3 regions of the Shewanella sp. 10B genome follow, and region 1 is predicted to be linked to each of the others. Evidence: predicted binding sites of a transcription regulator. Region 1 holds the regulator's gene; each other region holds the start of a gene.
The links. The regulator LexA, encoded in region 1, represses DNA repair genes until DNA is damaged. The targets are predictions, from matches to a motif close to TACTGTATNNNNATACAGTA.
Positions count from the first base shown of each region.

Region 2: the regulator LexA is predicted to act here: its motif matches at 1,704-1,723, upstream of recN (DNA repair protein RecN).
Region 3: the regulator LexA is predicted to act here: its motif matches at 2,745-2,764, upstream of M0415_RS03790 (YebG family protein).

Region 1 is NZ_JAMDJO010000004.1:92,229-96,517, forward strand. It holds gene plsB (glycerol-3-phosphate 1-O-acyltransferase PlsB) at 1-2,018, opposite strand, end outside; gene lexA (transcriptional repressor LexA) at 2,180-2,800, shown strand; gene M0415_RS15555 (cell division inhibitor SulA) at 2,797-3,309, shown strand; gene coxB (cytochrome c oxidase subunit II) at 3,716-4,289, shown strand, end outside.
Region 2 is NZ_JAMDJO010000002.1:173,566-177,854, reverse strand. It holds gene recN (DNA repair protein RecN) at 1-1,651, opposite strand, end outside; gene M0415_RS08260 (AEC family transporter) at 1,781-2,743, opposite strand; gene lldR (LysR family transcriptional regulator LldR) at 2,977-3,876, shown strand; gene M0415_RS08250 (DUF3319 domain-containing protein) at 3,881-4,114, opposite strand.
Region 3 is NZ_JAMDJO010000001.1:886,501-890,789, reverse strand. It holds gene prc (carboxy terminal-processing peptidase) at 1-1,011, opposite strand, end outside; gene proQ (RNA chaperone ProQ) at 1,040-1,681, opposite strand; gene msrC (free L-methionine (R)-S-oxide reductase MsrC) at 1,960-2,418, opposite strand; gene M0415_RS03790 (YebG family protein) at 2,434-2,733, opposite strand; gene M0415_RS03785 (paraquat-inducible protein A) at 2,940-3,575, shown strand; gene M0415_RS03780 (paraquat-inducible protein A) at 3,577-4,194, shown strand; gene M0415_RS03775 (PqiB family protein) at 4,181-4,289, shown strand, end outside.

The DNA of each region.
Region 1 (4,289 bases):
AGATCCAGCACTTGATTCACATAACTTGGGAGGTCCTTGATACCCATGAATAACTCCGCCTTCAGAAGCGGATAGAAGTCACTCACAATCCCTAGGATATGGGCTCTTGAAATCTGCTTATTGTTGGTTAAACAGCTGGCAATCAACGACGGAATGATAAACAAGTGGATGATATTGTTACGATAATAAGTCATTGAAATCGCTTGATTCGCGTCAATAGATACAATCTCACCCAGAGGATCGGCGTGGATGGAGAACTTATTCAGCTCTAATCCTTGTTGCACCAAGTGCTTGCCATCACCTTCGGCCACCGACGTAAACGAAGTGTAAGGCACACGCTTAAGCAGAGTTAAGTACAAATCTAACTGACGCTCGAGCAAGCAACGCTCTAGGGCATTTTGCTCCGACGCCAGCAGCACTAAGCTGGTTAAGGTAATTGAACTGGCGGCAGCAGCATCGTTAATGCGGGTCATCACACGATTCGCTAACACGTTCACCGCAGGGGTTAACCAAGTCGGTTTTTGTTCGGGATCGTCGGCCACTTCAGTGCGCCAGTTTGGCGCCGTTTCATTCAAGAAGTTTTGCAGTGTAATCGGCTCGCCAAAGTTGACATAACCTTGGCCAAAATTACCTAATTTACGAATAGCACCAAAGACTTGCCATACAGATTCTTTCTGTTTTTTCTTACCACTCAGCTCTTTGTGATAAGTCGCCACTTCCATCACGTGATCGTAGCCTAAATACACAGGCACTAAGGTGACTGGGCGTTCGATACCACGCAGCACACTGTTGATCGTCATGGCGATCATGCCCGTTTTCGGCGCCAATAGACGACCGGTGCGAGAACGGCCACCCTCAGAGAAATACTCAACCGAATATCCCTTAGCGAACAACTGATCGAGGTATTCACGGAACACGGCCGTATAAAGTTTATTACCGTTAAAACTACGGCGAATAAAGAAAGCCCCGCCACGGCGGAACAACGGCCCAGCTGGCCAGAAGTTTAGGTTAATCCCCGCCGCAATATGCGGTGGCACCATGCCTTGGTAATACAGAATGTAAGATAACAGTAGGTAATCCATATGGCTGCGATGGCAAGGTACATACACAATCTCGTGACCATCATGGTGCAGCTGGCGGATTTGCTCGGCACCTTTGATATTGATACCGCTGTAGAGCTTGTTCCATAACCAAGTTAAGAAACGCTCGGCAATACGCACTAGGCTATCGGAATAATTCGCTGCAATTTCATCAAGATATTCAATTGCTGTTTCACGAGCTTGGGTTTCGGAAATCTTCTTACTCGCCGCTTCTTCCTGAATCGCCTTGCGTAAGGATTCGGATTTCAACAGGGAGTGGAACATCGCCTGACGATTAGGCAGCACAGGCCCTGTCATCACTTTGCGTTGGCGGCGGAAATGTACTCTAGCCACCCGCGCCAGTTTATGGGCAATCCCCATATCGGTGCCGTGTTCGTCGGCCATGTAACGCAGCGATACCGCATTAGAAAACTGCACAAAGTTATGACGACCCAAAAATAAGATCATCAAGCACTTACGTAACCACGTTGGATTCTCGCGCTCAAGCACAGCCGCCTTCATGGTGTCGTCTTCTTTACCCGGAGTTCGGCCCCAATACAGACTCACAGGCACCAGCTGAATATCTAACTCAGGCTTTTCCTTATGGACAGCCAACAAACGCATAAAACATTCGAGGAATGGTTCATTACTGGCACGCTCGCCAAACAAAGGCTTACGGCCTTCGAGGCAAACGACGCGGGGCGCGACAACGCCATTTACCACGAGCGGCTCGTAGGGGCTTGGCAAACCCAGCTTAGTGGTGATCTCGCTTAACGCAGCAATATCACTCAGGGATTCTGTTTTCATTACATAAGCAAGCGGTCTGGACGCGTCCAGATTCAGATCGGCAAAGGGATCCTGCGGCACAACAATAGTGTGCACTAAGTGTTTTTGGATCCAGCGTAATGATTTCAACCAAAGAGAGTCTTGTTTAGGCATTATTCTTATGCAATGTAAGTACGTTCATTAGCCCCATAGAATACCAGATTCTAGGGAACATTCGCTAATACTCTCCAATCGCGTTAAAAAGTGGTTAATACTTGCACTACGAATAATACTGTATATACTAACAGTAACTGTATAGAAAAACAGGAAAGAACATGAGACCGTTGACGCCACGCCAAGCTGAAATTTTAGAGCTGATTAAACGTAATATTGCCGAGACTGGCATGCCACCCACCCGGGCCGAAATCGCCACCCGTTTGGGTTTTAAAAGTGCAAATGCCGCCGAGGAACACCTTAAGGCATTGGCGAAAAAAGGCTGCATCGAGATCATGCCAGGCACTTCCCGCGGGATCCGCCTCCCAGTTGAGGAAGAAGATAACAGCGAATCAGGCTTACCACTGATTGGCCAAGTGGCTGCGGGCGAACCTATCCTCGCCCAAGAGCATGTCGAACAGTACTACCAAGTCGACCCTAGCATGTTCCACCCAGCCGCCGATTTCTTACTGCGTGTCAGAGGCGACAGTATGAAGAACATCGGTATCCTCGAGGGGGATCTGCTCGCCGTTCATAAAGTACAGCAAGCGCGCAATGGCCAAGTAGTTGTTGCTCGCGTTGACGATGATGTAACAGTTAAACGCTTTGAAAAGAAAGGGAATCTAGTTTATCTACATGCAGAGAATGAAGATTACTCCCCAATTAAAGTCGATTTAAGTTTCCAAAGTCTAACAATAGAAGGGCTCGCCGTAGGGGTGATCCGCAATGGAGATTGGCTATGAACAAACTATTAGGTAATGCCCCGCGTCACCCCGGTTTATGGCTCGATGCGGTACGCGAAACCGATACTGACTGGCAGCATACGCCTATCATCACTATGCCCACCCAGAGCCAAGGGCGCCAGGAACTGATACAGCTTAGCAAGCAGTTAGCACAACTGAGCCAACAAGGTCGCTGGGTCGTGCTCATCAACCCACCGAGTATTGGCTACAAGCAGTTACTGGCCACCGCTGGCGTGCGTATGGATCGCGTCCTCTTAGTCCATGCTAAAGATGAAGTCGAAACCCTGTGGGCTATGGAAAAAGCCTTAACCAGTGGCACTTCAAGCGCAGTAATTACTTGGATCCACTCACTCGATGCCCGTGACAATCGTCGTTTGCAAATTGTGGCCAAGAGCGCCCGCGCCATGGGAATAGTGCTCGAAGGTGTTGTAAATCACTCGACTGCGGACGCGACACTCAAGCAGCCCGCTCACTTTGCCCAAGGTAGTTTTTTTAGCTCTGTTCATTAAAATTTTTGCACTGCGTATTTAGCCTTGAAAGCCGCCTCACCTGTGAATGTGGGGCTTTTTTTTGGCAATTTTTCAGACAATTAGAAAAAGAAGTGATCTTGATCAATTTTTAAACAGCAAGTATGTTTGATTCAGACGAGCATAATATATCGCCCGTTTAGGCAAAAAATATCGACGATTTATCGAATATCTCTTGCCCACAAAAATCGAGAATAATGGGTTTATTCAGCAGTATGTGCCAGTGTGGCTAATACCAGCAGTAACAATACTTAATCAAAAGTAAGCCGCCAACGCACGTTGAAGTCAGAGAAGCTTTTTTGGGAACTGAAGAGTTTGCATAGAGTTGAGACTTACTGTGTTGCTCTTCTTTGTAGTTGCTATTCGCAATTGGCAGAGGAGAAGTCTTGTGAAGCAATGGTTGTATTGTTTACTCGTGGTGCTATTCGCCCCACCGTTGGCCGCAGCGGACATGCGGTTCAACATGACCCCCGGCGTAACAGAAATCAGTGGCAAGGTTTATCACTTACACATGACGATTCTGTATATCTGCTGCGCGATAGGCTTAGTGGTTTTTGGCGTGATGATTTATGCCATGATCAACCACAGAAAATCCAAGGGTGCGGTCGCGTCTCACTTCCATGAGAGTACAAAAGTCGAAATCGCGTGGACGATTATTCCTTTTGTCATTCTGATCTTAATGGCGATTCCCGCCACGAAAACTTTGATTGCCATGGAAGATCCCAGCAATGCCGATCTCACGGTAAAAGTCACAGGCTCTCAATGGAAATGGCACTATAGCTACTTCGATCAAGATATTGATTTTTACAGCATTCTCGCAACACCAAGACCTCAAATCGAAGGTAGTGAAGCCAAGGGGGAGCACTACTTACTCGAGGTCGACAAACCCCTAGTATTACCCATCAATCGCAAAATCCGTTTCTTGATGACCTCAGAGGATGTTATCCACTCATGGTGGATGC
Region 2 (4,289 bases), on a different contig from region 1:
ATAACTCCCGCGCATTGGCTAAGGTGTTGGTAGTAATAGTATCGCCACCGAGTAATCTGGCGAGTTCTTGGATACGTTGTTCTCTATCTAAAGGCGTCATAGTGGTTTCAGTGCTTCCAGCCTTGTTGAATTTATTCACAAACATATGTTGATGGCCATTACCGGCAACTTGCGGCAAATGGGTTACACACAGTACTTGGGTCGATTCGCCAAGGCTACGCAGCATACGTCCAACCACGGCTGCAGTGGGGCCTGAGATCCCAACATCCACCTCGTCGAAAATGAGTGTCGGTGTAGCAACCTTTTTCGCGGTAATGACTTGGATACCTAAGCCAATACGTGACAATTCGCCGCCTGAGGCAACCCTTGATATAGGTTGTAACGGTTGGCCTGGGTTGGTGGTAACCATAAACTCTATGTTATCGCTGCCGTTGATCGACATGATTTCTGGATTGAAATTCACTTCAATGGTGAACTTGCCCTTGGGCATGTTGAGCTCATGAATGGATTGAGTCACCAACTTATCCAGCTCTTTTGCATAACGGGCGCGGCTCTGACTCAACTTTTGCGCGTTAGCGAGGTAGGCGACTTTACTGGCCTCCACTTGGCGTTGAATATCTTCTAGCTTATTTTCATCATCATCGAGGGTCGTGAGTTCGGCTCTGAGGGCGAGATGATGCTCGGCTAATTTGTCTGGGCTAACATGGTGCTTACGGGCCAGTTGCATGGCTTTAGAGAGCCTTTCCTCTAAATAGGCAAAATGCGCGGGATCGAGCTCAAGTTTACTCAGGTAGTGCTGCAATTCGCCCGCGCTCTCTTGCACTTGAATAAGCGCCTCGTTCAGCATAGTGCTGACATTGGTTAGTGCGGGGTCATAACTTTGCAGATTTTCGGCAAGGCCGACGGCTTTGTTCAGCAGTGATTCGATATTGCTCTCTTCACCATCCGTGAGCAAAAACAGGCTGGCTTGGCAGCTATCTACCAACTCGGTGCCATTAGCGAGGCGTTTATGTTCCTGTTCAATCTCTTCAAATTCACCGACCTTGAGATCAAACTCATCTAACTCTTCAACTTGATATTGCACCAGCTGTTTACGGGCGATACGTTCCTGCTGGGAGGCTTCTAATTGTTTGAGTTCGGCTTCAATTTGTTTACTGCGCTGATAGCTTGCCGCGACTGTGTCTATCAGTAGTCTGTGATTGGCGTAGCTATCGAGCAAGGTGAGCTGATGTTCACTCTTTAACATGGCATGGTGGGCGTGCTGGCCATGGATCCCTACAAGCAATTGCCCCAGTAATTTTAACTGAGTCAAAGGGACGGGATTGCCATTGATATAGGCGCGTGAGCGGCCGTCACTGCCAATGGTTCGACGCAGAATGCACTCATCATCGAGTTCGAGATCGTTATCTTCGAGCCAGCGTTTTGCCAGAGGCACATCCTCGAGCGAAAATCGGGCACTGACTTCGGTTTTGCTCGCGCCAGGGCGAACACTGCTGGCATCGGCACGGTTACCTAGGCATAAGCCTAGCGCGTCAATGGCGATGGATTTTCCCGCGCCAGTCTCACCAGTAATGCTGGTCATACCGGGGCGAAAGTCCAGTTCAAGGAAACGTACGATAGCGAAATTGTTGATGCTGAGTTGGCAAAGCATAGTGAGTTCCTGTCGAAAAACTTACCAAATCACTGTATTGATAAACAGTATATACTGAATTTATATACAGTAAAGTGACTTTGGGTGAATATTCGACATGTCGCGATAGCCTAAAGCCTAATTATTTGTTTATGAATAGGTTTTAACGAGCTGCTCCAGAATGGGTAAGCTGAAAAAGGTCACTATAGTGCCAAAGAGTATCCCTTGAGCACTGGTGGAGGCCTGAGTGTTATAGCGCTGCGCCAACAGATAGACGCTTGCCGCCGTGGGCAAGGCACTAAGAATGACGCCCATAACGAGGTAGTCGCCCGTGACACCTACGCCTTTTAACATGAAGTAAACCAAGGCGGGTTGCAGGATAAGTTTAAACAGGTTGATAAGGCTCAGTTCGATAAAGTTTGTCAGGCTAAATACCTTGCTATCTTTTTGATAGCGCATGGCTTTCGCCAGTACCATGCCGACAGCAAAGAGGGCGCAGGGGCTGGAGGTATTGCCTATCTGCTGGATCATCATTGCCAAGCCTGCTGGTAAGGTTATCCCTAATGCCGAAATGGCCACGCCAATAAAACAACCTATCACAATCGGGTTTTTCACCACGGCTAACAGCATGATCACCGCGGCGTGATGTTGTCGCTGTTTATTGGTGGCGAGTTCTAACGAGACCAAGGCCACGGCAAACATGAGTACGGACAATAAACTGGCAATCGCAGCGGCAACTAAGGCGCTTTGTTGCTGGGGGAATAAGATGACAAGGAGTGGAATACCGATAAATGCGGTATTACCAAAAGTGGCATTTAAGGCGCGCACGGCGGCTATCGCAGGCTGTTTAGGATTCACCAGCAGGGAGATGCCGATACAAACGAGGTAAATCACCAGCATGGCTGCGCTGTACCCGGCGATAAATCCCCACTGCAGGATCTCTTCAATGGGCTGTTGCGCCAGTGCTATCAAGAGGATGGCCGGAAACGCAATATAATAAACATATTGATTGAGAACTTGGTCTGTTTCTACTGGAAGAAAGCGCAGCTTTTGCACTAGTGTGCCCAGTAGCATGATCCCGAAGACGGCAAACAGAGGGGTTAAAATGGTCATGTCCCTCACTCATCCTTTTGTGTTGCTTATCCCGTAAACGAGTCTCGGGATATTCTCTCAGCCAATTGACGATAATCGGCGCTAGCGCAGTAAATTTATCGGCAAAATAGCATAGCATTCCCCTTGGAGGCTATTGCGCTATGGTCGTAGAAGTGAATAATTCTACGTTTAAAACACAATTAGTTAGTGCGCGTTATGGATGCAGGCACTCACATAAACGATTGGGATTGAAAATGGCTGATGATATAGGCGGCGAGCTGCAGTTAATTTACCTGTTTGTGCATTTAGTGAATGCGGGGAGTTTTTCCCAAGCAGCTAAAGAGCTCGATATGCCCATCGCCACCGTGAGCCGTAAGCTGGCCAAACTTGAGGAGAAGCTCGATAAGCAATTGTTTATGCGTAGCACCCGTAAGCTGCGGTTAACCGAAGAAGGCCTAGCATTATTCCAACGTTATCAGAGCGTCATTGCCCAATTTGATGAACTGAGCGGTGTCGGCAGTGATAAGCCCGAAGGGACATTGCGGATTGCGGCGCCGATTTCGATTATTTCTATCATCTTTATCCGCGCATTGAACGAGTTTGGGCGTTTATATCCCGATATCCGCTTACATATTTCCCAAAGCAATGAGTTAGTCGATTTAATTGATAAAGGGATCGATGTAGCGATTGTGGGCGGTGCCCAGCCCGACTCCTCTTGGGTGTCGAGCACCTTAGGTGAACTCGATTACCGCCTGTTTGCGACGCCGGAATATTTAGCCTCGGCGCCAAAGTTAACCCATCCCGATGATCTTGAAGCCCACCAGTTAATTAAAGTGTGGCCACTGTTTAATTGGCACTTAAAGCACCCTAATGGCGAGTCATTTTATTTTAATGGCCCAACAAAGCTTACGCTCACGGATCTGCACGGGGCGATTCAGGCGACACTCGATCACGGTGGCATACTCTATGGCCCAGAATTATTTGTAAAACAGCAAATTAAAGAGGGGCAGTTAAAAGTACTCTTGCCCGAATGGATTGGTGAGCAGCGCAGAATATCGATTCTGTATCACCAGCGGAGTCAGCAGCCGCAGAAGGTGAGGGTGTTTATCGAGTTTATGCAGTCTAAGGCGCCCGAGCTGTTTTCGATGGCGTAAGCTGTTAGCGTTTGCGAGGCTTTAGCGGATTTTTACTCATGGAGTTTTGGGTCTGCTTCGCTTCTTGCAGGCTGGCGCGGGTGGCGGGCACGATACCCAGTTCAAGGTAGTAATTGACTAAACGGCGCAGTTCAAACAAGGAACCAATACGGCTTTGATGACCTATGGTGAGTTTCCAGGTATCGGTGCGGCCTTCGCTATTGGTTAAGATAAATCCTTGATAAACTAGTTTTTTCATATTGAATGGATACTTGGCTTAATCCTATCCCTCGCAGTGTTATCCCTTGGCTAATACCAATCACATTAAATATCTAATCAGTTCAGAGCCTCACAGGCGTCTCAATCCAAGGCGCATTGACGAAGAAATGGTTATTCCCTTTTAAGTCAATGTAACACGGGAGTGAGACGCCTGT
Region 3 (4,289 bases), on a different contig from region 1:
GCGCACTAAGGTCAAATTAAACGGCTTAGCGTTTGAGCCGCCCTTCTTAGGTAAAATCTGTAATACGACTTTACTGCCCTTAGGCCCTTTAATCAGATCGACGACATCGTCTAATCGCCAGCCGATCACATCAACAATCTCACCGCCTTCTTGGCCGACGCCGACGATCTTATCTTCCGGTGACAGCTTTTCACTGCTGGCCGCAGGACCGCCTGCAATCAAACTCTTGATGACAGTGTAATCGTCTTCGAGCTGTAACTGTGCACCAATCCCTTCGAGGCTTAAGTTCATTTCCATTTGGAAACGCTCAGCATTACGTGGCGATAAATAGCTAGTGTGTGGCTCGATGCTGCGAGAAAACGCATTCATCACCGCTTGGAACACATCTTCGCTATTGGTCTGGGTCAGACGTTTGATGGCGTTGTTATAACGCTTTTGCAGAATATCGACGATCTCAGGCCATTTCTTGCCTGTGAGCTTCAGATTCAACGCATCGTATTTAACACGTTGGCGCCACAGCTCGTTGATTTCGGCTTGATCTTTTGGCCACGCCGCATCTTCTCTGTCGTACTCGTAGGCATCACCTGGCACGGTGAAATCCATCTCTTTATCGAGCAGAGAAAGCGCGTACACAAAACCTTCGTAGCGACGCTTTTGCACTAAATCAAACATCTTGTAGGCAGGGTCAAGATCGCCCGAACTCAACATATCATCGAATTGATTGGTATAAGGCTTAAAACTGTCGACATCGGCTTGCGTCAGCACATTACGACGGTAATCGAGTTGCTGCAGGTAACGGTCGAAGATCTGCGCCGAAAACGCATCGTCTAAGGCGAATCTGTGATAGTGGGAACGAGTGTATAAATCCGTCACTCGCTTACTCGCCACTTTATGCTGCGCTTCCTGCTTGAGAGTGGGTAACTCGCTGATTTGAATCGTGGGTGGTACAGCCCAAGCCGAGAATCCGACAAAAACAGTGGCAATGGATGTAGCCAAAGTGAGTTTTCGCATCAACAAGTTACTCCGTTTGATTAAATGATTACAGCAGGATATGTTCCGCTTTCACTTTTACCGTTAAGCCGCTATCCAGCTGAACATGAATGTCCTCTTTGTTAATGTCGGTGATCACGCCGGCTACTGGCGTCATACCTAACTTAACATTGACACGTTGCTTCTTGGTTAGATCGGTCAATTGTGCTTGCACTAAGTTAACCGCAGGTTCAGCCTTAGGGGCTGCTTTTGCTGGGCGCTCAGTCTTACGTGCAGGTACAGCCACTTTCTTAGGGGCTTTTTTCGCAGGCGCTTTGCCAGCAGGTGCCGCTTTAGGTGCTTGAGCAGCACGCTTAGCTTTGGCTTTATCTTGGCTTTCTTTCAACATAGCTTGAGCATGATCGATATGCTCTTGCTCTAACTCACCGCATGGTTGACCGTCGAGGTCTACACGCTGTGCACCGGCTTTTACCGATTTCAGGTAGCGCCAGCTGCTGGTGTAGCGTCTTAAGGCAACTCGCAGTTGAGTTTTACTGACTTTAGAATCATCAGCCAACCTTTCAGCCAAATCTTGAAACAATCCGATTTTTAATGGCTTAGTTTCACCTTCAGCAATAAAGCACAAAGGAAATGTTTCATACAAATACGCCAAAATTGCGTTGGTGTCGGTCAACTTATCTGTTGATTCCATCATTACTTCCACAGTTAAAAAGGGACATCGAATCCGAGGTGATAAAAATCAGCTTCTTACGAGTCGTTTATCTTGGTTAAGCCCACATATGAGCCAAAGTACAAATTAGCATTCTCGCCGAGTTAACTAAAGTTAAAAAATATAAGTTAACAATTTTTCACGGCTGAACCTATCAGGCTTATTTCGGCAGCGCTCAAAATAAGCCTTATCAGTGCATGCGCTATTATAAGGCGCACGCCACCGATTGCGACTATGAATTATGCGTTATTGTACGCAAATTAAGCAAATAGGCAGTTTTCGAAGCTTTTTACCAATAATTCCAAGCCCTTTTGGTCTTCTTCATCGAAGCGGTCAAAAATAGGGCTATCGATATCCAGCACGGCCACAACCTTACCATCGGCGCGGACTGGGATAACAATTTCAGAATTACTGGCCGAATCGCAGGCAATGTGACCATCAAATTGATGCACATCGGCGACGCGCTGCGTCTGATTGGTTTGCGCGGCGGTACCACACACGCCCTTACCCATAGGAATACGGGTACAGGCCACTTTGCCTTGAAAAGGACCCAACACCAGTTGGTCACCACGCATCACGTAAAAACCCACCCAGTTCAGTTCGGTCAGGTTATCGTTCAGCAAGGCAGAAAAGTTAGCCATGGCAGCCACTAAATCATCCTCGCCATCGAGTAAGGCCAGCGCTTGACGATTCAGTGACTCATAAAATTGCGGTTTCATAGACTTCCTAAAAAATTATTCGGCAGCGTCGTCCTTCTTAGGCGCTTTCTTCGCTGCATTTTGTTTTGATGGCGTACTATTAACTTGAACCACGCCTTTAAGCAAGTTTGTCAGCTCATCTTTATTGTTAGCAAAATAGAATGCGAGCTGTTCGCTCACGGTTTCATCAATTCCGAGCTGCGCTTTTTGAATAAATGGAATGAGGTTGTCGGCGATGTCGAGCATCTTATCGTAGGCATCAGCCTCCTTTTTCGATATGAATGTCATCTTCTCCACCCCTTCTCTTACCACGACAAACTGTGTAATAACTGCCATGACTGCCCTCGCACTGTTTTTATATACAGTGATCAGGATGACATAAAGTGAACTAGTGATGCAAGTGTTCTGATTATTCTGATATTATGAGTGCGCTTTTCGTTGTCGAGATGGGTCAAGCTGTTTGATGTCTCATTGGATAATCTGCTCGTTTACAGATTATTTGCGCAATCTCAATGGCTTTGGGGCTAATTTAATATTTTTATATGCATGAAAATACAGCAGAAAACTCTGTAATCCTCTGTCGTTCCTGCGACTTGGCCATTCGAAAGCGCGCCCTACCTACGGGTGTTAGGGCGTTGTGCCCGCGCTGCAGTACCGCACTTTATGACACACCATACTGCTCTGTAAACGGCATGTTGGCGCTGTGCATTACCGCGCTGGTGTTCTATTTCCCCGCCAATTTTTTCCCTGTACTCGAAATCCACTTTTTGGGCAGTATTCGCACCACAACAGTGTTTCAGGGCGCCTTTGCGGTGTTCGACCAAGGTTATTGGGTCGTGGGACTAGCCGTGCTCGCCGCCGCCGTGATTGGTCCGGGTTTATTGATCCTATCGATCCTCAGCCAGATTTTGATTGTCAAATGGGGACTTGGTAGCCCCTTTTGGCGTCGCAGCCTCAAACAGTTATTAAAACTTCAAGGGCTGCTATCCCAGCTGACTATGCTGGAGATTTATGTGATTAGCTTTCTGGTTTCTTCATTTCAATTATCTGATTTTTCTGATATTTACTTCGGAATGGGCACCTTTTGCTTCACTATGCTTTTTTTAGTCACCCTGTTCTTACAGCGGGAATACGATATTGAGCATATGTGGAGTCTACTGATGCAGGGGCGCCGCTAAGATGAAACAACAGGGGAAAGATTTAGACCTGTGTCTGTGCCGAGTGTGCCGGCAGCTCAATAGCAGTGATAACACTCATTGCAGCCGCTGTGAAGCCGAGTTACAGGTGCGCGATTACAGTAGCTTACAAAAAAGTTGGGCGCTGCTGATCACCGCCGCCATTTTGTTGGTTCCCGCTAACCTCTACCCTATTACTATGCTCACCAATCAGGGGCAAGTGCGCCACGATACGATCTTCTCTGGCATTATCCATTTAGTGCATTCGGATATGTTACCCATCGCTATTATCGTGTTTATCGCCAGTATCTTAGTGCCTTGGGTGAAGATTATCGGTTTGGCCACTTACCTCTGTGCCATTAGCTTTAATTTGCCGATTTCAAAAAAGAAACTCATGGTGGGATTTCATGTGATTGAGTGGATTGGCCGCTGGTCGATGCTCGATTTGTTTGTAATTTCCCTAACCGTTGCCCTCGTCAATATGGGGCAACTACTCGATGCAAAGCCTGCACCCGCGGCCACGGCGTTTGCATTGGTGATTTTACTGACGCAACTTGCCGCAAAAGTTTTAGACACTCGTTTACTCTGGGATCGATTGGAACCTCAAGATGACACAAATTGAATCGCCAAAAGTTGTGAAGAAAAAACTCTTTTCGCCGATTTGGCTGCTCCCAATTGTGGCGCTCGCACTCGGCGCATGGCTGGGCATTAAGAGCA